Regions from separate parts of the Paenibacillus sp. Cedars genome, predicted to be linked through region 1. Evidence: predicted binding sites of a transcription regulator. Region 1 holds the regulator's gene; each other region holds the start of a gene.

Region 1 (9,809 bases):
CTGACGATGTAGGATACTTTAATGTTGAGCTTGAGCCCGGCGATGTCATTTCCGTTCCGGAAAACACGCCTCACTTCTTCACATTGATGGAGAACAAACAGATCATCGCAGTTCGTCTCTTCATTGAAGAGAACGGATGGGTAGCTACACCGGTAGCGGATCCCCAGTTCCAATAAAACTGCAATGGTTGATTGAATAGGAAAATAAAATAAGGCAGCGCAACCATCCGATTCACGGATCCTGCACTGCCTTATTTTATTGTGTTGCATTACTCCATTACTCCGTTACCGTGAGTTCCTTCAACGGCATCGAGTGCTGTCCTCTTGCAGTGACGTGCGAAACGATACGATACGTTCCGGCATCGGGGAAGGTTTTTTCCATTTGGTATACCCCATCCTGATCGTGCTTAACCGGCACCTTCGCCTGTACGCCTCCACCTTCGAGTGTTACTTCAAATTCCACATCATTCGCATCTTCCACCGGATTGCCTGCTTGTGTCACCTTTGCTTGAATTAATACCTTCTCACCAGCCTGAATGCTCTCCGGCGTCAACGTCAGTTCTACAATGATAGGCTCTGCCATCACATCATCGCTGTATTCCGCTTGGCTGTCACTGCATGCAGCAAGCGCAACAGCCATAAGTACCATCGCTGCAAACAAAGCCACCTTTTTCGTTGTCATGCCTAACACCTCTTTACGATATAATGCTATATATGGTTCATCCACGTAATGGTCAAATGCCAATCTGCGTAAGCTTACTATCCATTATATCGTATTAACCTTTTTTTTCTATCTCATACAGCTTACAATTGTGTGACGTTTGTCACAGGCGGTAATCCACAACAAACCTCAGGCGACAGAACCAACAAAAAACAGCCCCGGATCGCATAATCTGCTTCAGGACTGTTTCTATGTACGATAACGTATCGATGGATATTTATATACTTGTAATTTACAAATTCCTCAAAATGCCGTGCAGTTCGGATAAATGCTTGATTTCAAACTTCGGCTGTATACCCGGATCATGGGGACGATCGACCCGATTGATCCATACGGTATGGAGCCCAGCCGCATTGCCGCCCTTAATATCCGTTGTCAGTTTATCCCCGACCATAACAGCTTGATCGGCCTCCACACCTAACAGATCAAGTGCATGCTTGAATATGGAGACATCTGGCTTACCCTTGCCGAAATCGCCGGAAATGATAATATGATCGAAATATGGGACCAGCTCCGGGACGCCATCCAGCTTCTCCTGTTGCAGATCAGGACTTCCGTTTGTAAGAAGCAGTAATTTCACGTTGCCCTGCAATTCCTTCAGAATTTCAAAGGTCTCTTCATATACATAGGGTCTTGTTCGACGTTCTGAAGCAAATCGTTCAGCCAGCTTCTCAGCCAACGACTCATTATCCACACCCACGCGAATAAGTCCCCGGCGCCACGACTCTTTGCGGTAAACGGGTGCAAGTTCCTGAAGTTTCCTGAATTCCGGCTGTGCTCCAGCCGTAAAATTCGCCCACAAGCCTTCAAACGGATTAATTCCGATCATTTTAGTAAAAGCAAACGTATCATACGATTTATATAACGCTCTTGCTTCCTCCCTGACCGCAGACAGCAGTTCAGCTGCATTGACGCCGGTTTCCGCTGCCCCCGCTTGGCTTGTCACTTCGAAAGCCTCTTCCACACTTCGTTCGTCCCACAATAACGTATCATCCAAATCAAATAACACTGCAGCTATCGGCATTTCTCTCCCACTCCCCATATTGACTGTTATCTGCTCTGTCGATTAGTCATGCTCCACTGGAATTTGATGAGTTTTGGCAAACTCCTCCAGCCTCTCGCCCATCGCTTTGGTATCATAAAGATTCATCATGCGTGAGAACACCCAATTGCCCGCTTTCCCTTTGCCCTGGATAACCACGGAACCCGAAGCAATTTTGATCTTCTCGATGTCAGATACAGCCAAACGGCGTTCCCGGTTGAATTTCATCGTGGATACAGAGGCACGCTCTATCTTCAAATAAGGCTTACGCAAGAAAATCATAAGCGCCAATAGAATATACAAACTAACACCCACCCAGTTCAACACATCATTGCTTCCTCCTGTTGCCCCAGACGTTGCAGTGCCCAGAAGGGCGTACAGCCCGGCAAGCGCAACGAGCACTAACGGCAGAACGTATTTACGTCCTTTAAACACATCACTCTTATCGGAGATGGTGGAGCCTTGGTACGAGGACAGCCCTTGCTTCTTACGCTGCTTGTTGAGTTGTGACATATTCTTGTTGACTTTTCTTTCCCATGATCGTGACATATGGTTCCCCCTGGACTCAATTTCAATATGATTTAAACCATATAAATTTGGGAAACCGTGTTCAATTCTCTACAAATGAACCGGCATCCCAAATGTTATAATTCTATCCTTCTATCTGCCCATTAATCCTCTGATCAGATCATGAGACAGTTTTCATAGACTACTGCTTTAATCGCGGGCCGCCTTTTTCTTCATTTTCATCTACCCATTCAATCGATTCAAGCTGTTGTCTAAAGTTACTACGAATATTGTTAAGGTATATTTCCCGAAGCTCAGCCCGTTCCTTCTGCTCTTCTTCGGTCAACCCTTCACTCTTCTGTTTTCTTGCTAATACATTAATGCGTTCCACCAAAGTATCAATATCCATGCCTTCTCCTCCAATTCCAATATCATTTATAACTTAAACATGTGAAAAAGAGCTTGTCAAGGAAACCGCACCCTTGCAAACTCTCATTAAGAATAAATATGAATGTATGATCAGTATGAATGGGTTCTCCCCATCATTAACAATAGAGTATTAGTAATTAGAAATACACAATATGCGTTAGAATGGATTGCTCATTACATTACCACACCGGTAATGATAACACCTCTCCTGCCTGTATGTCAGGACCTTTCAAACCGTTCGTTCTTCTAATACTATCAATATATACGCGCGTATCCATATCAGCTGGTTTATGAAGGGAAGCGATACGCCATAAACTATCGCCGGATTGAACAATGACCAACTTCTCACCTGTCGGCTTCTCCATTCCCCCGGCAAAAACGGAATAGGCCCCCGTCCAAAAGGATGCAACAATCAGCAGAATAAATAGAAGTTTAATTAAGGGGATGGAAGTCATTCTGGTTTTCAATTGATAGACCCAAGTCACCGAAGACTTCTCCGTTCGCACAGGAACGTTCTCATAAATACTACGGTATGTACTGTATTTCAACATGGAATCATCATCTCCCAAACAAGTGTTCTCTTATGAATTCATAATAACACGAACACTTGTTTGATACAATACCCAAAAGAACATTTGTTCTATCTTTTTTTAGAACTTATGTTTGTACGAACGGAAGTTCTATGTTATAATTTTCCCAAACGTTACTAAATGGGGTTGATACGGCATGTCGAAAATATCCAGCCGCCAGCTGGCGATCTTAGAGTTTATCCGCAACGAAGTTCGTAGCAAGGGTTACCCGCCTTCTGTCCGGGAAATCGGCGAGGCTGTAGGACTAGCTTCCAGTTCAACGGTCCATGGGCATCTAGACCGATTGGAGAAGAAAGGCCTGATCCGCCGTGACCCTACGAAGCCAAGAGCGATCGAACTGCTTGGCCAAGAAGAATCCGATAGCGCTAATCTGTTTACCCACACCATTGCCAGAGTGCCTGTTGTCGGTAAAGTCACTGCAGGCGTACCTATTACCGCCATGGAGAACATCGAGGATTACTTCCCTCTCCCTCAGCATTATGTAGGCGACGATAAGGTATTCATGTTATCTGTTGTTGGTGACAGCATGATTGAAGCTGGCATACATAGCGGTGACTATGTCATTGTTCGCCAGCAGCAAACTGCAGACAATGGGGACATTGTAGTAGCGATGACAGAGGAAGACGAAGCAACCGTAAAGACCTTCTACAAAGAGAAGGACCACGTTCGCTTGCAGCCGGAGAATCCTACTTACGAGCCCCTGCGCCTGAATCATGTAACCATTCTCGGCAAAGTCATCGGTCTCTTTAGGGATGTACACTAACTTCATATATCAATGAACAAGAGGTTACCTTCCTTAGTTGGATGGTAACCTCTTGTGCTACGTTATTTAATCCTTAAGATTTCCGGTCCTTGCGCAAGACCATCACCATGGCATTTTGCCTAAGATCTAATTGATACATTCTCTCAGCCATATTATCTTCAGGCGAACCTTCCCCGCCTGGACCCTCCGTGGACTTCAGAACAAGCTTATTATCTTTCACCGTAGGTGTAGTGCCCGGTCTGTAATAGGACGTGCTGGCTCTAGAAAACTCCTCCTCAAATTGCAGCTGCACCGCCTTACCACTCCCATGCTCCACCGCAAATGCATAGATTTGTATTCCGTGACAGTCCTTATATTGCGGGGCGAGTATGAACACATCCGCTTCCTGAAAAGGCAATCGAATCATCTGAAGAGCAGCGGAAGTTGGTTGTATGAAGGTGAGATCCTCAAGGACAACCACATCCTCCGAAGTCCCCTCTGCCGCGTACTTCACTTTGTAATCCCCTTTAAACGACAGATCCGTTTCGAGTCCGAAACAGCTGGGAGCTCCTAATTCCGTTATCTCTTCCTTATCGATGGCAACTACCTGTAACGTTCCTTCATCCGTTGTACCTTCTGCGCGAATCGTCTCCGTCACAGATGGGGATGGTCCCCCCCCTGCCGTATGCTGTTGTACCGTACGTTCCCCCCAAGGAAACTGAATCAATAGCAGTAGAGTGACAAACAATAGCACGCCAGTCATACCAACACGTAAATATGGACGACGCTTTGATCTATGGCTACCTTGGGTCAATGACACCTGTACCTTATTTTTCATCTCGGCGGTAAATGGTTCATTTTGAAAAGGACCTTGTTGCGCTCGCTCGTACCAATCAGGCTTTTCCTCATTCATAACCAGAATTCTCCTTTAACATGTTCTGCACTTTTTTTCTCGCCCGATACAGCCTGGATTTAACCGTACCAGTCGCTACGTTTAGAAGCTCCGCTATCTGAGTGATCGGCATTTCGTAGTAAAGATCTAGAACCAGCACCTCCCTGAACTTTCTTGGCAGACTCATAATCATCCTCCATATCTCATCCGTATACTGACTTTCCATATATTCCGCTTCAGCTGACCGGCTCTGGTCATCCAGACGCGGCTTGTCCTGCAAGGTCACTTTCCGCAAGAAAAAAGCCTGTTTGTGCCGGAACGCCGTATGTCTTGTAATTGTAAGCAGCCATGTCTTTAACGTCGACTGCCCACGAAACGTATGTATTCCATAATAGGCCTTAATAAAAACCTCTTGGGCAATGTCATCAGCAAGAGCATGTTGCTTGGTCAAAAAATAGGCGTAATTCCATATATCATTTCCATACTGGTTCATCATTTCATTCAAGGTTTGTGTATCCATCTTCGACATTTGTGTTACGTATTCAAGCTCCAACCGATTCACCTCATCTAATTAGAGTCATTGAAGCGAGTAAAAGTTCCCTAATTTTGATAAATAAAAAAGGCATCTTCCCCCACATGGAGTAGATCCCCTTCATTCCCGGTTAATGTTATCTGGTTTCTAAAGATTATGTTACTCAGTCGTTAAAGGAGCCTGGTCCCAATCCAATTTAAATTCAGAACCAAATCTTCTTACGGATTCTATATCAGCAGTAAGATTAAAATCCTGCTCAGATCCGTAAAAACCCAATTGATAACTTCCTGCCGTATCTGTTTCTTTCCAATCCAATTGATATAAATGTTTTTCAAAAGACATAAATAAACCATTAAGACTAAATGAATTAAGCCTATCAAGAGGAAATTCTGTCTTAACTCTAATATAATTTCGAATCGTCAGGTTGGTCCAACCAAAATTCAAATCATAAATTAAATGATCCGCTTTAAAAAACTTGAAATGGATCTGGCATCCTTCATTCTCACCAGGTATTCGTGATATAAAACGGTATTCAACCCGAGTTCCCTCTTCATGGAGGTCCCTAAGTACGGCCATTTATAATCTCCTCTACGGTTATTCCTTTGATTTCGGGTAATGTTATTGTAATCAAGCGTAGTTGGAATGACAAGTCGGCGCTGCCACACCTACACCGACTTAAACAAAAAAATCCCCACTGCGATATAGCAGCGGGGATTCCTCTATTAATACATCGTAATGTACTGATCGCGTTCCCATTGGTGAACTTGTGTTCTATACATGTCCCATTCGATTTCCTTCAGCTCATAGAAATGCGCCAGCGCATGATCGCCGAGTGCGTCGGAAATAACTTCGCTGCGAATCAATTCGTTGAGCGCTTCCTTCAGGTTTGCCGGCAAGCTTGGGATACCTTCCTCGATGCGCTCTTCTTCCGTCATCACATAGATGTTACGGTCGATTGGAGCCGGGAGGGACAATTCGCGTTTAACGCCATCCAAACCTGCTTTTAGCATTACAGCAAGAGCGAGGTATGGGTTAGCTGCTGGATCCGGGTTACGCACTTCGATACGTGTGCTGAGGCCACGGGATGCAGGAATGCGGATCATCGGGCTGCGGTTGCTTGCAGACCACGCTACGTAGCAGGGTGCTTCGTAACCAGGCACGAGACGCTTGTACGAGTTAACCGTAGGGTTCGTAATCGCAGCAAATGCGCGTGCATGCTTAAGAATACCCGCCATGTAGTTACGAGCAGTTACGCTCAGGCCAAGCTCATCACTCTCATCAACAAACGCGTTCTCGTTGCCTTTGAAGAGCGATTGGTTGCAGTGCATACCAGAGCCGTTCACGCCAAAGAGTGGTTTCGGCATAAAGGTAGCAATCAGACCATGCTGACGAGCAATCGTCTTAACTACCAATTTGAAGGTTTGGATCTGATCGGCTGCTTTGATAGCACTCGCATATTTAAAGTCAATTTCGTGTTGGCCAGGAGCCACCTCATGGTGAGATGCTTCGATCTCAAAACCCATCTCTTCAAGCGTCAACACGATATCGCGGCGGCAATTCTCGCCAAGGTCCGTTGGTGCCAGGTCAAAGTATCCACCTTGGTCATTAAGCTCCATGGTTGGGTTGCCTTTTTCATCAGTCTTGAACAGGAAGAATTCCGGTTCTGGACCTACATTCATGGAAGTGAAACCCATCTCTTCGGCTTCTTCCAAAGCTCTCTTCAGAATACCGCGCGGATCTCCGGCAAATGGAGTGCCGTCAGGCATATAGATATCGCAGATCAAACGCGCAACACGATCCTCGGATACCCATGGGAAAATCATAAAAGTATCGAGGTCCGGATACAGATACATGTCGGATTCTTCAATACGTACATAACCTTCGATGGAAGAACCATCAAACATCATTTTATTATCAAGTGCTTTTGGCAGCTGGCTTACAGGAATTTCAACGTTTTTGATCGTTCCAAGCAAATCTGTAAATTGCAAGCGGATAAATCGAACATTTTCTTCTTGTGCAATGCGTAGAATGTCCTCTCTGGTATAACTCACTTTATCCTCTCCTTTTTAAATAAAAACTAGTAATGTGAATGAAGAATTACAGCATGGCAATCCTTATTTATTAAAAAACCGGGATAATTCCCCTTGAATCAATGAAACCTGACCCGGTCTTTTAGCGGTAATCAATTCCTGCTTCAGCAAACGACGCAGCTGCGACTCTGACATCTCACGGCGTCTGTTCTCCGTATCAGGAGTAATGACGGTAGCCTCTTCAGACTCTTTTGTGACAGGGTTCATAACTTGCTTAATGCCAGCGATGTTAACACCTTTCTCAATCAAAGCCTTAATCTCTAGCAGTCGCTCCACATCATTGAAGGAAAACAGGCGTTGGTTGCCCGATGTGCGGGCAGGGACAATTAAATTATGCTGCTCATAATAGCGTATCTGTCTGGCAGACAGATCCGTAAGCTTCATAACGATGCCTATCGGAAATAACGCCATATTCCTCCGAATCTCATCACCCATATCTCATCAACCTTCCAAGTGGTCTATTCTGATCCTATTGTACATTTCCTGATCAGCTACGTCAACCGCATGTAAGGATAACTCACAATAGTTTACGATCTTCCATACTTTGAAGGGCCATAAGTACCCCATATTTAACATGAGAGTACGTCAGACCCCCTTGCATATAACCAATGTATGGAGATCGGATAGGTGCATCTGCCGATAATTCAAGGCTTCCTCCCTGAATGAACGTGCCTGCAGCCATGATTACCGGGTGCTCATATCCAGGCATATCCCAAGGCTCAGGCACCACATGACTGTCTACTGCCGCTGCCCGCTGAATCCCTTGAACAAAAGCGATCAAGTGATCCGGTCCGGTAAAAGAAACGGCCTGGATCAAATCCGTCCGTTCGTCCTGCCAGCCCGGCTTGGTTGTAAATCCTACGGCCTCAAACATCGCAGCAGCATATACACTGCCCTTGACCGCTTGTCCCACCGTAGAAGGCGCGAGGAATAACCCCTGGTAAATCCCCCTCGTCGTGCCTAGCATAGCTCCCACCTCACGCCCGATTCCCGGAGCGGTAAGCCGATAGGCTGCCATATCCACATAGGCTTCCTTGCCACAGATGTAACCACCGGTTTCGGCAATGCCGCCGCCCGGGTTTTTGATGAGAGAACCTGCCATCAGGTCAACACCAACTTCGGTAGGCTCCAATTGCTCCGTAAACTCGCCATAGCAGTTATCTACGAAAATAATCAAATCCTCGCGAATGGAACGGATACGGGCAACCATTTCACCGATCTGAGAGACCGTAAAGGAAGAGCGCCAATCATATCCGCGGGAACGCTGGATACCGATGACTTTCGTTGTTGGCGTGATCATCATCTCCACCTGATTCCAATCAATCTCACCTTGTTCTGTTAGCGCAATCTCATGATAACCGATGCCAAAATCCCGAAGGGAACCCGTGTCGTCTCCAGGCTCGCCGATGACTTTATGAAGAGTGTCATACGGACGTCCGGAAATGTACAGCAGCTCATCTCCTGGTCTTAAAACGCCAAACAGCGCCGTCGAAATCGTATGCGTCCCGGAAGCAAAATGAGGACGCACCAGGGCCGATTCGGCCCCGAATACGTCTGCATATACTTCATCCAGCACTTCCCGCCCGCGATCATTGTATGCATAGCCGGTGGAAGCCGCGAAGTGAAAATCACTTACGTGATGCTTCTGGAAGGCATCGATCACCTTCCACTGATTGAAGTCCACGATCGCGTCAATCTCGCGCAAGCGCTGTCCTATTTTTGCTTCCATCTCATTGCTTAATTCAAGTATATCCTGCGAAAATCTTGCCATGACAAACCGCTCTCTCCTCTATTACACATGATGTCTCACATCTTAACACTTCATCTTTAATTCACGCTGTTGTATCTCCATTACTGCTGCTGAACGTAATCATGAAGCACATAACCCATCTTCTCGTAATCAGCTTTATTAATTCGAACCTCGTAGAGGATATCATTCTCATCAAAAGACTGCTCCAGCACGTCTCCGATACGGTATACAGCCGAGTTCAGATCGCCCCGGTCAGCGGGAATACGAAACGTCACATTCCCACCCGACAGCTGGTTCTGGATCGCTTCACGGACCGTGTCCAGGTCCTGATCATTATAAGCACTAATCTTTAATTGCCCCTCCCCGGTCGGCAGCATCTCCAACTGCTCCGGCTCACACGCATCCTTCTTGTTAAAAAGAACGATCTGCGGTTTATCCGCTGCTCCCAGGTCCTGCAGAATAGAATGAACCACAGCCATCTGCTCATCTCGCATAGGTGAGGAGGAATCCACAAC
Region 2 (9,809 bases), 330 kb from region 1:
TGAGAATATGATTCCGCTGGAAAATCGTGTAGAGATGGAAGAACGGGTCCGTGCAGATTATGAGGTGATGAATAAGGTCTACACGGAGGCGCTCGGCTATGTTCCCGGCACTTACATGATTATGCACGCCAATGCGCTTGGCAGTGGGATGAATCAGCTTGTTGCGAACGCGAATACGGATCAGATTCAACAGCTGTTCGGCATGAATTTCAACCGGGAGGGCAACGCCTTTAACACGAAGGACAGCGATCTTTATAATCTGACTCGGGTTCAGCCTGCGCCTTACTGGTCCACCAATCACCTTGTCATGAAGCTGCGCAAGGATCAAGGGCAGCCCATGCAGTTTGTTCGGGGGGACAAGCGGCAGGCCGACAAGTGGGTGCTGCTTGGCGGAGCGGCCGAATTCCAGGATAACCGCATGGTGGTTACGTCTCCGCCCTCCCAGGCAGGTGGCGTATATTTGAAGGGAAGTGAAGCGTCTGACGTTACCGTCTCGGCAAAAGCGCTCGGTAATGTGGTGGGACGCCAATCCGTCTATGTTCGTTACGACCGGATGAAGGGTTCTTATCTGCGCCTTCTGCTGGAGAATAATAACGTGGCGGTGGAACAGAAGATTGCGGGGCAGCCTCCTGAGACACTGTTCACGTACTCCTTGCCGAAGGTAGGATGGGGGGAAGAGGATCTGCAGTTCGACAAGGCGTCGGTGTATACGAAGGAACAAACGCAGTCCGGCGCCCGTGATGACGAGAACGATTATCCTGTGAACATCGGCGGAAGCCGGGTGCTGGAGATCTCGGTGGATGGCAATTCACTGTCCTTGAGCGTTGATCAGCAGCTGATTCTGGACCAGCAGCCAGTGCATGCTTCGATTGGTGCCGGTGGCGTAGCGTTCGAATCGCAATTTCATGAGCAGAATGAGAAGGATGACATCTACGATGCCATTTTTGAAGACGTCAGGATCCTGTCGAAGTCTTCGGACAGGGATCAGAAGCTGCTGTTTACCAATAAGCCGACTGGATTTACCGGTATGGTAACAAGCGTGCAGAGAACCGTGAACCGGGCTGTCGACTGGGCCGTGGAGACTTTTTAAAATTAGGGTGGCGTAGGGTGTGATCAACGAATGAGGTATCGAACGGTGAAATGGGCAGCAACAACAGTTTTGGTGACCATGTGCGCTGCTGTCATCATCTGGTGGCCACAAGGCAAAGAGAAGGAACGGGTACTACAGCCGCCCCAGACAGGGGTCAGGTTGTCCGCCTGGATTACGGACTGGCAGTGGAAGACGGGGATAACGGATTTGAAGCTGCTTGCCGGAGGGCTTGAAGAAATCCATCTGTTTGCGGTTTACTTCAATCATCAAGACGAACTCCACATTACACCGGATTATTTGGAGGCTCTCCCTAAGGTCATGGAGGCTGCCCGGGAAGACGGACAGATTCGCAGGGTTCTGACCATCGTGAACGACCGTTTCAATACGGATGGATCGACGGTGCAGAAAGATGCAGATCTTGTATCCCGGATCGTGGCTACACCGGAAAGCCGCAGCCGGCATATCGGGGACATCGTGGCTGAGGTGACCCGGCATGGCTTTACCGGTGTGGAACTGGACTACGAGAAGGTCCGTAAGGAAGACTGGGATAATCTGTCCGCTCTGTACAGTGAATTGTATGAGCGCCTCCGGACAGAAGATCTGTCTCTTCGAATTGTACTGGAGCCGGGCGTCCGCGTGGCATCGCTTGACCTGCCGAAGGGGCCGGATTATGTCCTGATGGCCTATAATTTGCACGGTGGTCACAGCGGACCTGGACCGAAGGCGGATCATGCCATGATCCGGGAGCTCGCAGAGAAGCTGCAGCAGATCCCCGGCGAGCATGGTTTGGCTCTGTCCCTTGGCGGGTTTGACTGGGCGGAGAGTGGCAAAGTCACTTCGCTGACGGAGCAGCGGGCGATCGAGCTGGCGAACTCAATTCCAGACGAGCCGCAGAGAGACCCAGCGAGCGGGGCCTTGTATTTTGAATATACCGACGACCTCGGCGCCGGTCATACCGTGTGGTATGCAGATGGGACGACCATCGCGGGCTGGATTGAAACGGCGCGGGCATCCGGCATCGCGAAGATTGCGATCTGGCGGCTGGGGGACGTGGGAGAGGATACACTGCAGCAATTGAACGAAATATCGGATACCAAAAAGTGATAATGGAACGACAGCACATAGGACATCCCCTGGTGATAAGAAGCCGGTGGGGATGTCCTTTTCATTAGGGTTATTTGCATGCCGATTTAATGAATCAGTTTCGAGGCTTTTGCTTTGCGGACCAGTCCGCTGCTGGCGCGGTTGATTGGCTTCTTGAGCACGATTCCGATGACCAGTGCGATGGCAGCGAAGATGAGCATGAGCAAGGCATCCCGGATCACGATGTCCCACAGGATGCCGCCAACGGCTTCCCGCATCATACTAATGGCATAGGTAAAGGGCAGGTACGGGTGCAGCGCCTGGAAGAATGGCGGTGTCATCTGAATCGGGAAGGTGCCGCCCGCACCCGCCAGCTGCAGCACAAGCAGCACGATGGCCATTGCTTTTCCGACATTGCCGAATACCGACACCAGAGTGTATACAATCAGCATGAAGATGGAGCTGATCAGCAGCGCAAACAGGATGAACCAGCCGGGATTCACCACATAGGTCCGGAGCAGGTAGAGGTCGCCGAGGGTGACAAACAGCGCCTGGAACAGAGTGAGGGTCAGAAAGGTTAAGTAGCGCCCGAAGTAGACCTCGATGCTGCGAAAGCTTCTCTCCTCATCATGAATATCAACGGAGAGCAGGGACACAAGCAGCAAGGCACCCACCCACAACGATAAGGTCGTGAAGAAGGGAGACATCGCGGAGCCGTAGTTCGGAATCGGGTACAGCCGATTCTCTTCCAGTGTGACAGGCTCGGCAAAAAACTGGCTTTCGAGCTCAAAATTGTTCTGAAGCAGATCGATGACTTCCTGAATATCGCCCTCAGCTTCCATCTCCCGGAGTCGATTGGCCAGCGTTGTAATGCGAAGCTCGGCCTCCGGCAGGCGGCTCTGGGCAAGCTGCACCTCTTCTCCCCCCACTGTGAGCCCCCTCTGGGCATCCTTTAACAGGCGCTGGATGTCGGGCACGCTGGTCAGCGCCTGTGTCAGCTCAATCTGGACACGCTTGGCGGTATCGGAGCCCTTGCTGAAGGCTTTGCTTATGGCTGGACCGATCTCGCTATCGTAGCGGCTTAACAGTGTGTTGGTCAGATCTGTAATGTCATCGGCAAGTTTTTTCAGCTTAGCAACGGAATCGGCGGGTGCTTCCTCGCCCCGTTCCACCGCTTGTGTTAGGGTCTGGAGCACGGAATGCGCAGATTTCCATCTTATCGCAATTTCCTCAAGCCTGGCGGCACCTGAAGCTGCTGCGGGGGAGACGGAGCCCAGCCGCTTAAACAATTGGCTCAGCCGAGCTGCAGCTTCAGCAGCTGTCTCGGCGCGAGCCTGGGCAGCGTTCAGGCGGTCGGCAAGCTCCTTCGGATCCATGTCGGCTTGCCCTAAAGCGTCCAGCGCCTGAGAGAGGGCACCAGTAGCTGCATCCAATACCTCCAAATCTTGACGCAAGGCAGGCTCCAGAGACTTCGAGGCACCGGCAGCCTGATTGGCGAAGTCCGCCAGTGCGCCCGCCATTTCCTTGCCCTCGGTAGCGATTCCTTCCAGGCGGGGGAGGGCGGTATGGGCTTGCTGAACGAGCTGGTTTGCCAGCTTAATATCCTCCTGAGCTGTGGTTACCGCTTCATTGAGCTCAGGAAAGCTTTTTTCAAGCCGGAACAGAAGGTTTCGCACTTTATTAATCGCAGGGAGTTGGTTCTCGATTTCAATCCCGAGCGTATTAAAAATCTCGAAGATGGTCCCGTTGGCAGTTTTGATGAAGTTTTTGCTGATTTCCTCGACAACGCCGGATGCGCCCTGTGCCGTGACTTTGGGGGCAATCGCGTTAATCTTCTCGTTCGTATAGTAGAGGATCTGGGCTTTGACAGGCTCGTTGCTAAGCACCGTGCCGATACGGGCAGAGAAGTCCTCCGGAATGACAATGGCCGCGTAATCATTACCGCGCCTTACCCCCTGAATGGCGTTCTCGCTATCCTCCGTAAACCGCCAGCCCAGCTTTTCATTTTGATGGAGAGACTCCACGATTTCTTTTCCCAGATTGATCGGTTCGCCGCGCAGGGTGGTTCCTTTATCCAAGTTGGCGACAGCGATGGACAGCCCCGAAGTCTGGCCGTAGGGATCCCAGGAGGCCTCAATATTAAACCAGGCATATAGTGAAGGGAGAATGGCCAACCCGGTGATGATGACGGCTGCAGCCCAGTTTCGAACGATTCTATTTAAATCAGTAGAATAAATATGGAAAATATTCTTCATGAAAGCTCCTGTCTTGTACGTAGTTGGAGCTAGTATGCCGCCAAATCCGTGCCAAGATACGAAACAAGCTGTTCCTTTATTGCTTCCTTGAGAGAGGCCCAGTCGCTGAGCAGCCTGCGTTCATATCCGCGGCATAGATACAGCACCTGCACCCCATCTTCTGCGGTAAGGCTCTGGTTCTGAATCCGGATACCGCGCTGCCTCATCTGCTGCTGAACCGACCAGGCATGATCAGAATTCCCTTTTTGCATGTATTGCAAATTTAAAATGTAGAGGTCTGCCATTTTGAGACTAAGGGTCTTCAGGATTTGAATGTCCCGCTTAAGAAGCGATTGGAGCAGGTTGTACAGGAGATAGTCTCTGATCAATGCTTCGTCTTCTTCAGAGGGCAGTGGAGGAGTTGAAGGCTTCATAAGTAACACTTCCTCATAAATGAAATACGTATAAGAACATATGTTCTAATATACACATCGTATTCGAGGATTATGCTTCGCGCAATGTATAATTTTTGGTATGTTCACGATATAGGCGTACATATCATGAATAGAGTGGATGGATATTCAACTTGAGTGTGCAATTATGTTGATGTTCATGTAATCCATGGTAAGCCGATGTTTAGGCAGAGCGTATCTTCCTGGGGGTGATGATGTACCGCATCACACAAGTGTTCATCCAGTAAATTCCAATGAGTACCGATGGCTGTTTAGCTAGCCTGCAATCTGTGTTATAATAATGTTAGCAGTTAACTATAACGAGAAAGAAAGGATCAGGATACCATGTGTCCCCGAAGGACGAATCCCCAAAGGACGATTTGGAAACGATATGATCTCTCATACACATAGCTTCCTTCGTAGAGCGAAGTCGGACGTCTGAAGACAAGGACGGTCTCTCACGAAAGGATGGGAACTATGGTTCGAAGGATGAGCTCCTCCAGGTTTCCTCAGTGTAGAGATTGGCCTATGTCTGACCAATCTACTACGACAAGAGGGATCCTGTATGAGGAAAAGACAAAACACAATTATCACCATGTCGGCGATGTTGTTCGGAACGTTTTTAATGGCTTTTACGTATTATCACATTAATTTTCACAATCATTTAACCGAAGGCGGCTTTGTTGGCCTTGCGCTGCTCGGCAAATATGCACTCGATATTCCGCCGGCATTAAGTATGATCCTGATGGACATACCGGTACTGCTCGTTGCCTTGTTTATCAAAGGCCGGAAGTTTATTTTCAATACGGTTGTTGCAGCGAGTATGTTCACTGTGTTTTACGCATTAATAGAGCGGTATTCTACGCTCGTGATTGATTTGGGCCATAATTTACTGGCAGCCGCGCTGCTGTCTGGTTTATTAACAGGCTTTGGAGCCGGTATTGTGCTCCGATTCGGTGGGGCAACAGGTGGAGACGATGTGATCTCCGTGCTCTTCAGCGAGTGGAGCGGGCTTAAGGTAGGGACGGTGTTTTTCCTGATGGATGCCGTAGTACTGCTATTATCGCTATTCTACATGCCATTGGTTGAGACTTTATACACCATATTAGCCGTATCGATTGCCGGACAAGTGATCACGATCACAGTTACGTACGGTACCGAGAAAACGGAAAAGAAACCTTTTCGGAAGGCGGTCCGTGCCCCAAGCACTCCGGTTACTCCGAAGGCAGCACAGCATACCGTTAGCGGCCGTTCATAATACGGTCCCATTAAGAGAAGCTCACCCGCATCAGGGTGAGCTTCTTTAGTATGCGGTCAGGGATGGATGTTACTTCCCCTCTTTGGGGTGATTTTCGTCCCACTCCTGCGCTTTGGCGGTGGCGATTGCGATGGCCCGACCTTCATCGTAGTCTTCCTCCAGTAAGGCATTGGCTATTTCCACCGCTTTATTCCTCACACGGGGCTCCAGATTTTTCATCGATGGCGGATAATCATTTTTGCTCCAAGGCATATTGCGATCCCTCCATTTCATTGGATTCAGTATGTACTGTATTATTACCCTGTCCTATAAAAATGAATAAACACTCTAACTCCATAAAAAAAGTACATTGTCCGTTGATTGGACAATGTACTTTGGATGTTCCTGTTTATTCAAACAGCTGCAAATATTCGCCGTAGCCTTCCTGCAACATGTCTTGCTTCGGAACAAAACGCAGTGCCGCTGAATTGATGCAGTAACGAAGTCCATTGGGTCCAGGGCCGTCGTCGAATACATGACCGAGGTGTGAGTCGCCTTTTTTGCTTCTCACCTCGGTGCGGACCATCATATGGGTGAGATCCATTTTTTCCTTGATGTTATATTCGCGAATCGGACGGGTGAAACTTGGCCATCCGCAGCCGGCATCATACTTGTCCGTAGAACTGAAGAGCGGCTCGCCCGACACGATGTCTACATAGATTCCTTCTCCGTGATGGTCCCAGAATTCGTTGTGGAACGGAGGTTCGGTCGCATTATTCTGAGTTACTTCGTATTGTATCGGCGTAAGACGCTGTTTCAGATCCTCGGTATCGACGGGATCGGACCAGTGCTGGTCAATGAAGTCTTCGCGGCCGGATCCTTTGCGGTAGCGTTTGTAGTGGCCCGGATTTTTCTTGTGATAATCCTGATGGTATTCTTCGGCTGCATAGAAGGTGCTGGCCGGAATAATCGGCGTTACAATCGGTCCATCAAATCGTCCGCTGGCCGCTACAGCCTGCTTCGACTGCTCTGCCAGTTCTCGCTGTTCTTCTGTATGATAGAAAATAGCGGTCCGATACGACAAGCCGCGGTCATGAAATTGTCCGCCCTCATCGGTAGGATCGATTTGCTGCCAGAAGAGTTCAAGCAGCTTCTCGTATGGGAACACTTCCGGGTTGTAGGTGATTTGCACGGCCTCATAATGGCCTGTTGTATCAGAGCACACCTCTTCATAGGTCGGATTTTCCTTATGTCCGCCCGTATAGCCGGATACAACATTCAAAATGCCGGGCAGCTCATCAAAGGGAGAGACCATACACCAGAAGCAGCCTCCCGCAAAGGTAGCCAATTCGCTTGGGTTTGAACGATTACTCATATATTATCCCTCCGTCGTAATAACAATATAAATGTAAGTCTTATTATTATTATAATCATTTTTGGTTGGCGAAACCAAAATATTGCTCAATCTTCATGTTTCCTTGCCTTCAGGCGGCGGAATATCGCCAGGCCTAGAGCGGTTACCAGCATGAGTCCTGCAGCAATGGCAGCGAATATTGCCGGATGCTCGGCAAGTCCGCTGCCCATCCAAGCGTACAGGAGAATCGCAGGGATTTTACCGATGGCGGAAGCAGCTGTATATGTCCAGAAGGGAATGGAGGCCACCCCTGCATAGATATTGACGGCCATCTGCGGTATGACGGGCAGCAGCCGTGCGAGCAATATGGCTTGAAACGGACGGCGTTCCACCGCTGTGGTAAACATTTCTGCAGCCGCATATTTCCCCAGCAAGCGCCTGCCGTTCTCCTTGTACAGTGCGCGAACTGCCGCATACAGGAGAATGGCGGCTACCGTTGTGCCGAACCAAGAAATAGCTGCAGCCCAGATCGTGCCGTAAGCGTATCCGAGTACAGCGATTACGACTTTGTAGGGTGCAATGGGGAACAGGGCCAGCAGCGTGGCCAGCATCACCATCAGGAAGAGCGAGGGTTCTCCTCGAAGCCAGTCCATGATTTCTGCTCTGTATGTAAAACCTAATGCCAGGACGGCAGCATAAATTGCCGGTATAAACCATCGTTTCATTATGTCTCCTCGCTTTGCATGATAAAGCTGAATAGCATAATAATAGCAAAAAAGCGGGAATTCTGCCCGATTTTCGGTGCGGAGAGACTATGACTTTATGGAAAAAATTGAATATACAAGCGATTTTCCATATGTTATAATATGTAAAATTGAATATCCCAAAGGGGAGTAGCTTTATAAGAAAACCTATATCGTGGCCTTTTTCAAGGATGAGTGACCGCGATTCAAGATTTGGTTTTCTTGCGATATAGGGTTTAGTCAGCTCTGCTGATTACTCATAAGTTCTATATCATAAATAAAGTCGTCATGACGGGACTAATCATCCCCGGCTTTATTGGCAACGAATTTGTTGTTTAGCGAGACCTTTGCCTGATTTATTTATGAATGAGGTGAAGGTCTCTTTTTGCGTTCAAAAAACGCTGTAGACCTTATAAATTAAGGTAACAGCATTTTTTTTGGATGGAGGGCATTCGCAGGTGGAAACCTAAAAGAAATCAAAGAAAGGGTGGGAGAAGCATGGATTTGATGTCGGTGGAATTTTGGACGGCACTGCTGTCGATTATCCTCATTGACCTGGTGCTGGCAGGCGATAATGCCATTGTTATCGGACTTGCGGCTCGTAATGTCCAGAAAGAAGACCAGAGGAAGGTTATCCTGTGGGGTACCGTTGGTGCGATTGTCATTCGGATTGTGGCTACACTTCTCGTTGTACAGCTCCTAATGATTCCCGGCTTGCGCCTGATCGGCGGCATTGCGCTGCTGTGGATCGCTTACAAGCTGCTGGTGGATGAGAAACAGCATGAAATATCTGCCGGCAACCAAATGTGGGCAGCAATCCGTACGATCATTATCGCGGACGCCATGATGGGACTCGATAATGTCCTTGCGGTAGCCGGAGCAGCGGGTGAAAGCTTCATGCTCGTCATTATCGGACTTGCAATTTCTGTTCCCATTATGGTGTGGGGCAGTACCATTATCCTGAAGCTGACAGATCGCTTTCCAATCATTATTACCATCGGTGCAGCGGTGCTTGCATGGACAGCATCGAAGATGATCGTAGCAGAGCCCATGATTCATGACTGGTTCTCAAATGACTTTCTGAAGTACGGTTTTGAAATTCTGGTCATCGCCATTATCATTGGTGTTGGAACTTGGATGAAGAAGAAGAATGAGGACAAAGCGAAGAGGAATCCGGTCCATGTAAAGATGGTCGATTAGCTTTGGTTTTGTATAGGGTGCAATAAGCGGTATAATATCTTCATGGACGAAAGGAACGACAAAGAAGTTCCCATCGCATGAGGAGGAGTTATTACATGGAGTCAGCAGCCGGAAAATCCATGGAAGAACGGATTGCGGAATCGTACCGCCAGGATGAGGATATGATGATCCTCGTATTTGCCCAGTGGTGCGTGAATCACGGTCTGGATCCAGCCGAACTTTACCGCAAAGCATATCCGAGTCAGCCCGCCAACGATCAGTTGACCCGGGTTCTGGCATTAACGGTGCCTAAGGAAGAAGCGGGTGAGATACCGGATCAGACCCTGCTTGGAGTGCTGTCATTATTCGGAAACGAGGATTTGGCGATCGTTGTCTCTGAGGCAGTAGCCACATTTGGTGCCGATAAGAAGTAAGCG
Region 3 (9,809 bases), 3.0 Mb from region 1:
ATAATACCTGCTGGCGAGATGGCTCAGCTTAAGACTGATTTGCCCATCTCTTGTGTAATCCAGATCATTAAACTTTACAGGTTTAGAGTCGACGAATGCCTCCAGCTGGTTCTCTTCGATTCGTTTGAATGGTCCATCTAGCGAGAAGATAAGCTCTTCTTGAGAGAGCATGGTTTCTTTATCTACTTGAATAATAATTTGGGATGGCTCGATGTAATCACCACTTGGGTCAAAGTATGCATAGAACGTCGTTTCACTCAGGGTTGGAGTTTCTTCTAAATCTATGTGACTCCGAGTTTTCATGAACTTTGCAGTTTCGCTCAGTATTTTCCCTTGATATTCTCTTCGCTGGATTTGTTCAAGTCTCTGCTTAGCGATGTTTTTCGGAACTTTAAAAGTGGTCGCTATGTAACGAATAGCATCAGTCTGGTTATCTGGTAAAGTAAGTTGGGAAATCATAAAAAACGGCATGGCTGCATATAAGACGAAGTTGTTCGCTTCATCTTCCTGAGCTTGGGTGAATGATTTTGGAAGTACCATCTGGTTACCAGCATGCCTGAGTAAATGACAGAGTTCATGGAGGAATTCACTCCATTGTTTTTCAGGAGATAATCTACTATCAAGAAAAACACTATACCTCCCTGGCGTTGTTTCGACCGCACGACTCCGGACTTTTTTGTAGTGAACCCAGACATTCAGCCGTCTAGATAGTTCTTCGATTGTAAGCTGCTTTGGAATAAGTATTCCGCAATCTTTATATAATTTCTCTGCATATTGTTCTAACGGAGTGGTTTCATAATATCTAAACATGTTGCAACCTCCTACGGGAATATATGTTCGGTTAATATGTAAAAAGAAAAGCCAGTAACTGGCTGCTTTTGAATCAGAGATAATGTTAGCGATTCTTTAATTTCTCGACTTCCATTTCTAGATCGGCTATACGGTGATTTAAGACGCGAACATCACCGCGGATATCAGACAAGTTGTCATCTAATTTTTCATTGAATTGAACAGTTTTTACCGTGGATCTCTTATTTAATCCCCCTATACATCGTTCAACCATTTATTAGCATAGATATGCGCTCCTCCAGAAGCTAAGGCAGCAATAACAGAGATGACAACTGAAGCACCTAGGCTGTCGAACCATTGCCCGATAATCCAGCCTACAACTCCACATCCTAAAGAAAGAATTATAAATAACAAATATCGTAGTGGTTTAATGTTCATAAGAATAATCGAACCTAGAAAAACCCCTCCGAAAACCCACCATGAAGAAAAGTATATACCTGATATCACTGCAATAATAATTATCTCTCCGAACAACCAATTTACTCCAGACTCACTCTCACGAGATTGGGTTACCCCTTTTCTGATCTCTTCATGATTCAAAGTAATCACCACTAATTAAATCCTCATCGGCTGAGGTATTTGCTTATTCACCTTGTCGTTGTCCAGGCTTACGCCCCTTTTCTTTTTCCATCAATGCCTTGAATATTATCCTCATTTCCTCACGACGTTCTTCTGGTGCGCTCAAATAATCTTTAAAGAAAATCCCGTGTTCAGGGTTATTAATAAATTCCTCGAACTCTGCTTGTTCTTGAGCTGTATATTCAAGTTCTTTAGTGACGTTATCTTCTGGGGCAAATCCTGATAACAGAAGCAATTCATTTACATCTGCTCCGTCTAAGGAGTTTGCCAGTGCAAGAACTTTATCTCTTGATGGCGAATACCTGTCATTTTCTATAGAACTGATGAATGAATAGCTTACTCCTGATTTTTTCTCAAGATCCCGTAAGGATAAATCATTTTTCAATCTCAATTCTTTGATTAATTTACCAAGCTTCTTGGTATTTTTCACATTGCATCACCTTCATTAATTTTAAATGTTGTGTATATCAAAACACAACCTATTACTATGATGTTGTTCTAAATTTCAAAACATGTGTTGACATTCGAAACATAGTGTTTTATTATTTGTTTAGAAATACAAAACAGCAAGCGAGGTGATGCAAATGAGTAAGGTGTTGGGGAATAATATCGCCAGAATACGAAAGGAATTAAAGATGACGCAGCAGGAACTGGCCGATCTCATTGGGATCGAGAGGACGTCATTATCTCAGATTGAGACGGGCGCATATAACCCAAGTGCAGATACTATGAAAAAGATATCGGATACTCTGGCTCGTCCTTTAGGAGATATTTTTTTTAACCCTGATGTGTTGAAATTCAAAACACTCGAAACTCAGTCTACCGAAACGTCGGAACGGAAGGAGGTGGGTTAGATGGAACACCAACTATCAGAAGCAACAGCAGTCAAGGAAACATATGATTTTGCAAAAGTAAACGAATTGTTGTCTGAAGGATGGACTCTGCACAGCATGTGGCCGGATTCAAATAAAACACGTTATGTACTCATTAAATTCTAAGGAGGCAGGAGCTATGGATACAAACTTAGCAATCCCCTTGGATATCAATATCGTTTCCATCGATCCAGCTATGAATGAACAACAACGAAATACTGCTCTCAAGCTACTTGCTGAATCAAATCAGAGAAGACCGATTACTGGCCCTGTTGCGATCCAACTCTCTGAGAATGGTGGGATCGTTATCAACGAAGGAAACATAGTGACTATGTCACCTAAAGAAGTCGCTGATAGATTCAAGGCTAGATTGAAAAATGGCGATCCAGAAGCACTCAGATTCAATCAAATTTTATGTGAGGGTGGCAATAATGAAGTTCCGGTGGATTCGTAATTCATCTCGAACAGGCTGCGTTTCAGCAACAGTAACAAGAAGCCTGCTGAAAAACATAGATGTTGAGATCGCATTAGATATGTCACTTCCGAATTTTGCAGTAAATCCGGAAAGCCTATCAAAGCTTGAAAGAAAAAAAGTTTTGAAGGAAGCACAAGAAAATTTAAAGAGGATAGAAGAAAGCCGCCGGAGCGGTACCAGCTGCCAGCGGCGAAGGGGATGACGAGGGGGAAGGTTTTGCTCACAACTAAATATTACAGCAACCCCTTGTCCAATATCACCCCAAAAATTGGGCAAAGGAGCACAGATTTATATGGCGATTGGACAATTTGGCAGCGCGCTTGAGGAAGTCCTCAAACGTAAAGGCCAGACCAAATTACAGGCTGCAAAAGTGGCCAAAATTGATAATTCAACGATTGGCAAGATCATTAAAGGATCCCGTAAGCCACCAAACGATATCATGCAAAGCACCGCAACGCATTACGATGATGGCCAGCTCTACATTGCGGCAGCCGGGGAGGTAACCGGCGGTGCTTTTGCACCCTGGCTCAACAATGTGGACTTACATAGAGCAAGCGTTCTGATCAAGAGCATTGAGGAAGTGAAAGAGGTACTCACGGTGTCTGGACAAGCTCCCATCAGCAAGACGAACGATCAACTCGATGAGTCAGAGAGGAAACAGATCCAGCGTCTACTGATGGAGACGGTCGAAGCGATCACTGCATTGACCCATCTGGCCGCAGTGCTGTGTAAGGAGTATTCCTTCTCTTGGCTTGCTACTTGGAAAGAGCATCGATCAATTATGAAGTCTAAAAAATATATGAAATGAGGAACCGGAATGTTGAGAGAACAGTTAGTCGCTGAGGCGAGGGAAGCTGGAAGAAACGCTTCACATAACTTGGAATGGATCCGGAAGAATCCAGAGGTAATGTTGCCTGGGAAGATAGAATCTGCTGAATCATATTTAAACAACATGATCAGATTCGCAGAAAAAGAAATGGGCATGAAAAAAGACTGCCTGGCAGGGCAGTCTCGGTTGAGATCACGACTAATGAGTCTCTTGTCGTCTATTTTAACGGCTGAGCGTCAGAAGCGCAAGGGGGAAACGGCATGATTAATAAAATCGGGGTTAAGCATCTGATCGGTCGAGAGCTCACGAACCAAGAAACTAGTGTTCTTGAATGGTTGAATGGTTGGGAAGAAGAGACAAGCAGCACAATTGCCGGACTTATCCAGGCGGCTTATCAACACGGAAAGCAAGAATCTATTTCCACTGACTCAAAGAAGATGACTGAAGAAGATATCCAGCAGTTTGCATTAGCATTGGCTGAACGTTACCTGCAGGTAGAAAAAGATCACGCAGTAGCATCTGAACTATATACACGAGCTTGCTCTGAAGAGCATTCTCAGGCGGTTGAACGTGTGAATAAGTTTGTTGCTATGGAACAGGCATTTGCCGTGTACAAGATATTCGCGGAAGCGGTAGATATGCTTCCGGAAGATATCAAGTATGCATTCGCACAACATTATGAACGATTGATTCAAAAATAATAGTATGACAGGCCAGTCGGCCCTGTCTCTCGGCTTCGGACAGTTTTCTAACCTATTCTCCTGTTCGGCGTCGAGAGATGCGGCTGACGCATCCAAGGTGGTGCCAACCCCCGGCCCACCTTGAAAAGTACATATGAAGGGAGGAAACGCCATGCAAGTGATCCAAAAGCTGACTGTTGTCAGCAATCCGACAAGAATTTTTGAAGTCGGAACAGAGGTGAACGGTCGTGAAGTCATTGAGATCAAGCAGGTGGGAGACGACAACATATCCGAGTTCTGGGTCATCGATGAGAACGAACAGATTATTGCCAGTGTTGAAAATTGCCCGATCATCGCAGAGTGGCATGAGTTCGTGGAAGACGGACCTGCGGAAACTGTGAAAACAGAAAATGACCCGCGGGTACGGGTCACATCTGGTGCCAAAATTTAATTTTGATGCCCCCACTATAACAGATGGGGGCGAATCACACAAGAGGGAGTGATTACCCATGAGTATTGCAACATCGATGGATATAACCGGTGAACGATTGGAAGTAGTAGTCCAACCCAAACGAATGTATTCACCGACGATCCTGTCAGTTAGAGCTCAGAGCGGAACAGTAGAGCTTCACTTGAACGATGATCAACTGGCCGAGATAGAATTCACTATCAAGCAGCACTTTGAAAACATGAAATATCCTGAATCGCCCATTAAGGAGGAGATCGCTTGAAAAGAATCATCTTGGAAAGCTTGACGCTTCGGAATTTTAAGGGATTCCGTGAATTTGTACTTCTTGCCAACGGCGGTGATGTAGATGCCTTTGGGGATAACGCAACTGGAAAAACGACGTTATTTGATGCCTTTGTCTGGCTGCTCTTTGGTAAGGATAGCAGCAATCGTTCAAAGTTTGAGATCAAGGAAGTGAACAAGGAGGGCAAAGTGGTACAGCACGGATTGGATCACGCGGTTGAAGCGGTACTCCTTGTTGATCAACGCCGGCGGACATTCCGGAAAGTGTATCTAGAAAAATGGGCCCAAAAAAGAGGCTCGGCTACATCTGTATTTGACGGTCATACACACAAATATTTCGTCGACGGTGTTCCAGTCAAAGAAAATGAGTACAAGTCTGAGGTTGCTGCCTTGATCAATGAGGATATTTTCAAACTCCTGACCAGTCCAACTCAGTTCAACGAGGAGCTGAAGCCTGAAGCTCGCCGCAAAATATTACTTGATGTTTGCGGAGATATGACGAATGCCGAAATTATCGCCAGCAATCCCGACCTTACCCCATTAGCTGCTGTCCTGGAGGATCGTAGCATCGAAAAACATAAACAGACCATAAAAGCACAACTTGCTGAGATCAAAAAAGAAATAAACCTGATCCCTACCCGGATTGATGAAAAACACCGAGACATGCCGGACGTTTCCGATTTGGACGCCGAACTTCTGCAGGATGACATCGACACGCTGCGCAGTAGAATCGACTTCAAGGTAGCCGAGCTTCAGCGGATCCAATCAGGTGGAGAATTGTCCTTAAAGGAGGTTCGCTTGCGCGAAATCAACGCTGAGCTGACAGACATCAAGCAACGTGTCCAGGCTGGAGGTTTGCAGGCTGTTAATGAACAACGAGAGCGGTTAATGCAACTGCGCGGCGAAGCATCGGATCTACAGACGCGAATTTCTGCTGGCCAACGTGAGATTGAACAGTACAAGCGACAAGCAGCACGGTCCGAGAGCCAGATTAAGCGGCTTATGGAAGAGTGGGATGCTGCGAATTCTCTTGAGTTTCCGATCCATGATCATGATCACGGCCCTAATTGCCCTGCATGCGGACAAGCTCTTCCTGAGGATCAGGTCCAGGCTGCCCAAGACAAGGCGCTAGCCGATTTCAACCTTAACAAGTCGCGCCGGCTTGATCAAATCTCTGCTGATGGCAAAGCTGCTGCTGCAGAATCTAGGAAGCTGAATGAAGCCTGGAAAGATCTTGCGGATAAGCAGTTCTCACTGGATGAGGAATTGGCTGCAAAGCAGTCCGAAGTCTCGGCGGCCAACGTCAAACTCACCGAGCTTCAGATGTCGATTGCTAACCCGTTAGATGATCCTGAGTACCAGGTAAAACTTCAAGAAGCTGAGGCAGTACGAGCCGAGATCGAGCAGCTTCGCTCATCAAGTGCCGATGCTGTTTCCAAGGTGCAATCTGAAATTCGTGTGCTTCGCCAGCAAGTTGATGAATTGGAGGCCGACAAGCAAAAGTTCGCACAGGTTCAGAAGATAGAACAAAGGATCGCTGAGTTGTCTGAGCAGGAACGCGAGCTGGCCGCCGAGTATGAGCGCCTGGAACACGAGTTGTTCCTTACGGAAGAGTTCACACGGACCAAAGTATCCGCGCTCGAGTCCAGGATTAACAACAAATTCAAGTACGCACGGTTCCGTCTTTTCGAGGAACAACTAAATGGCGGCCTGAATGACGTCTGTACGACACTTTTCGATGGGGTGCCGTACGATGGCGGCCTGAACAATGCCGCCCGGATCAATGTAGGACTGGACATCATTAACACTCTCAGCGAACACTACGGATTCTCGGCACCGATCTTTATCGATAACGCCGAATCGGTAACCCAACTGATCGACACAGACGCTCAGATAATTCGACTGGTTGTTTCGGAAGCGGACAAGAAGCTGCGCGTCGTAGCTCATAAAAACATGCAGGAGGCGATTTGAATGTATGACATCATCAAGAGCATTCAAGCTCAGAAAAAATATTGTGAGGAGAACGAAGCCCCTCACTTTGCTCCCCAATCCGGTAACTGCTGGAGTTGTAGGAAGAACATCTATGAACCACATGAGTATTCCGGATGGAATGGTGGCACATATACCTCTGGAATCACAGTCGAAAAGGCCGGTTCTGAATTGGTGACTGGCTGCCCCCACTGTAACAGATCATATTACGATTAATCTTAGGAGGCGATCTAAATGAGTACGCAACAATTGGCGCTCGTAAAGCGCGACACAGTTGATGTAGTAGCAGATAAGGTTCGGCAATTTCAAGAGCGCGGGGAGATTCACTTCCCCGCAAGCTACAGTCCAGAGAACGCTATGAAATCAGCGTGGCTCCTTCTTCAATCAGTACAGACCAAGGACTATAAACCGGCTTTGGAAGTTTGCAGCCGAGACAGCATCGCCAATGCCCTATTGGACATGGTTGTGCAGGGTCTGAATCCAGCCAAGAAACAAGGCTATTTCATTGTATATGGCAAGAATTTAACCTTTCAGCGCAGCTACTTTGGCACGATGGCCGTGACCAAACGAGTAACTGGGGCAGAAGAAATCGATGCGCAAATTATTTATGATGGTGACGAATTCGAATTTGAAATTGTTCGTGGCCGTAAAAAAATCACAAAGCATAAGCCGAGTTTTTCCAACATGGATGATGACAAGATTGCTGGGGCCTACTGCACAATTTACTGGCCGGATGGCCGTGAATACACCGAGGTGATGACGATGAAAGAGATCCGTCAAGCCTGGAAGAAATCAAAACAGAATCCGGACAAGGAAAACAGCACCCATAATGAGTTTCCTGGAGAGATGGCAAAACGAACTGTTATCAATCGTGCCTGTAAAGCTTATATGAACACTTCTGATGATGGCAGCCTGGTCATGAAACACTTTCAACGTCAGGACGAGGTTCTTGCTGAAGCAGAAGTTGAAGCAGAGATAGCTGCCAATGCAAATGGCGAAGTCATTGACATCACTCCACCGATTGACACAGATTCGGAACCTGAGCCGACCCAAACCAAAAAGGAAACTTCTTCAGGTAGTGGTACTAAATCCAAGCCGGATCCTGGAGATCAACAAGCGATGGACTTTGAAGATTTCTCAGGTGATGTACCACCTATGGAGACGGCTGGCAGCGGCCCTGAGTCTTGGTGATCGATATTCACTGTCTAGGCTCCAGCAGCGCGGGTAATGCCTACCGGATTAGCGATGGGAAAACGGCTCTCCTACTGGAGGCCGGATTTCCTTTCAAGTCACTGCAACGGGCTTTGAAGTTTCGAATGTCAGAGATTGCGGGCTGCTTGATCACCCATGAACACCTGGATCATAGCAAGGCTGCCAAGGACATCATGAAGGCCGGAATTAACGTGTACACCAGTCAAGGAACGGCGGACGCCAGAGGGTTATCAGGGCATCGACTAAAGGTGATCAAGGCCATGACGGATCTCCAGATTGGGACTTGGAACATCTTACCCTTTGATATCCAGCATGACGTGGAGGAACCACTAGGGTTCCTTCTGGCTAATACAGCCGGCGACAAATTGGTATTTCTTACGGACACCTTCTACTGCCGGCACCGTTTCCGAGATCTGACCCACATCATGGTGGAATGCAATTATTCGATGGACATTGTAAAGGAACGGGTGGCAACCGGCCGCCTCCACCCAGCGCAAATGAAACGGCTGCTGAAATCGCACTTTGGCCTGGATCATGTAAAAGATTTCTTGAAAGCCAATGATACCCGAAAAGTTCAGGAGATTTGGCTGTTGCACCTATCAGATGGAAATAGCGACGAGGAACGGTTCAAGCGAGAGATCCAAGAGACAACAGGCAAGCTCGTCCGGGTGGCTGGTCGATGATCGAGGAACAACCTTTGATGCGAAGTATGATGGGCGATCGGATCTGGAAGCTAATGCAAACCGATCCAGAGGAATTTAAGAGGGAGACCAGGGCATATTTCGCTCGAGGATACCCCGGATGGACGGTTGTTCGAGTGATATACCCAATCGTGTTCCTACGGGACGACAGGGGGCGTAAAACGTGAATGAACCCATTCAGTTGGATATTTTCGAAGAGGACGTTCAGTCGGTTTTAAACGGTATGTACTACGAACGGTCTTCAGGTAAGTTTGTCTCCTTTGTTCTGGGCCGAAGGCACTTTGAAATAACACCAGGCCGATGCCTTGGAGACAAGGAGTGGAAAGAAAGGATTATGAGGGAACGTGCTATATGAAAACAAGGATGTAAGTCAAATCATTAGTAGTTAGTCAGGGGATGATTATATGCCCGAAGGCAGTTACCCTTTTCCGATGTACTCCGGATTACTGGAGCCAGAACATTATAAGAACATAGGCAACGCGATATGGCTATTCCTTTGGTGCGTAAGCTCCACGACATCCGAGAAACAAGAGGAGGGGACCGTCTGGGGCATCGTCCTAAGGAACAAGCCTATGAAGCTGTCAGAGATCGGTGAGAGATTCGGGGTTAATGACAAGACTGTGAGCCGCTGGTTGGACAACCTAGAGCAGCATGAATACATACGAGTGACCAGGGCTCCCAGAGGTTTGATTCTCTCAGTTAGAAATTCGAAGAAGTGGACGGACAAAATTGTCCGATCACATGAAGATGAACAGACAGAAATGTCCGATCATACGGAAAGTGATAAGACAAAATTGTCTGATCATGAGGGTGGTGAACAGACAAATATGTCCGATCACGAGCAAATTTCAGGGAGTGATCGGACAGAAATG

The links. Region 1 encodes LexA, which represses DNA repair genes until DNA is damaged. Its sites were predicted from a motif close to CGAACATATGTTCG; they were not measured.
Region 2: a site for LexA is predicted at 4,875-4,888, ahead of B9D94_RS18805 (YhjD family protein). Genes of this name have one in related genera too.
Region 3: a site for LexA is predicted at 827-840, ahead of B9D94_RS30620 (ImmA/IrrE family metallo-endopeptidase). Genes of this name have one in related genera too.

Annotation. Positions count from the first base shown of each region.
Region 1 covers NZ_CP020866.1:3,393,457-3,403,265, forward strand. Annotated here, with positions in the region: gene B9D94_RS17135 (cupin domain-containing protein) at 1-176, shown strand, start outside; gene B9D94_RS17140 (FixH family protein) at 277-681, opposite strand; gene B9D94_RS17145 (HAD family hydrolase) at 953-1,744, opposite strand; gene B9D94_RS17150 (hypothetical protein) at 1,787-2,311, opposite strand; gene B9D94_RS17155 (DUF896 domain-containing protein) at 2,472-2,678, opposite strand; gene B9D94_RS17160 (LysM peptidoglycan-binding domain-containing protein) at 2,878-3,249, opposite strand; gene lexA (transcriptional repressor LexA) at 3,425-4,051, shown strand; gene B9D94_RS17170 (hypothetical protein) at 4,125-4,943, opposite strand; gene B9D94_RS17175 (RNA polymerase sigma factor) at 4,936-5,475, opposite strand; gene B9D94_RS17180 (hypothetical protein) at 5,614-6,030, opposite strand; gene glnA (type I glutamate--ammonia ligase) at 6,177-7,505, opposite strand; gene B9D94_RS17190 (MerR family transcriptional regulator) at 7,569-7,979, opposite strand; gene B9D94_RS17195 (methionine gamma-lyase family protein) at 8,062-9,315, opposite strand; gene hflX (GTPase HflX) at 9,396-9,809, opposite strand, start outside.
Region 2 covers NZ_CP020866.1:3,718,466-3,728,274, reverse strand. Annotated here, with positions in the region: gene B9D94_RS18820 (polysaccharide deacetylase family protein) at 1-1,090, shown strand, start outside; gene B9D94_RS18815 (glycosyl hydrolase family 18 protein) at 1,121-2,194, shown strand; gene B9D94_RS18810 (YhgE/Pip domain-containing protein) at 2,281-4,428, opposite strand; gene B9D94_RS18805 (YhjD family protein) at 4,458-4,841, opposite strand; gene B9D94_RS18800 (YitT family protein) at 5,425-6,117, shown strand; gene B9D94_RS18795 (DUF2188 domain-containing protein) at 6,187-6,369, opposite strand; gene msrA (peptide-methionine (S)-S-oxide reductase MsrA) at 6,506-7,471, opposite strand; gene B9D94_RS18785 (TVP38/TMEM64 family protein) at 7,558-8,175, opposite strand; gene B9D94_RS18780 (TerC family protein) at 8,692-9,393, shown strand; gene B9D94_RS18775 (protein YxiS) at 9,489-9,806, shown strand.
Region 3 covers NZ_CP020866.1:6,386,621-6,396,429, forward strand. Annotated here, with positions in the region: gene B9D94_RS30620 (ImmA/IrrE family metallo-endopeptidase) at 1-810, opposite strand, end outside; gene B9D94_RS30625 (hypothetical protein) at 1,045-1,401, opposite strand; gene B9D94_RS30630 (helix-turn-helix domain-containing protein) at 1,433-1,858, opposite strand; gene B9D94_RS30635 (helix-turn-helix transcriptional regulator) at 2,013-2,282, shown strand; gene B9D94_RS31225 (hypothetical protein) at 2,283-2,426, shown strand; gene B9D94_RS30640 (hypothetical protein) at 2,440-2,754, shown strand; gene B9D94_RS30645 (helix-turn-helix transcriptional regulator) at 3,068-3,583, shown strand; gene B9D94_RS30650 (hypothetical protein) at 3,865-4,305, shown strand; gene B9D94_RS30655 (hypothetical protein) at 4,457-4,735, shown strand; gene B9D94_RS30660 (hypothetical protein) at 4,794-5,015, shown strand; gene B9D94_RS30665 (AAA family ATPase) at 5,012-7,006, shown strand; gene B9D94_RS30670 (recombinase RecT) at 7,259-8,215, shown strand; gene B9D94_RS30675 (MBL fold metallo-hydrolase) at 8,212-8,919, shown strand; gene B9D94_RS30685 (hypothetical protein) at 9,101-9,292, shown strand; gene B9D94_RS30690 (MarR family transcriptional regulator) at 9,342-9,809, shown strand, end outside.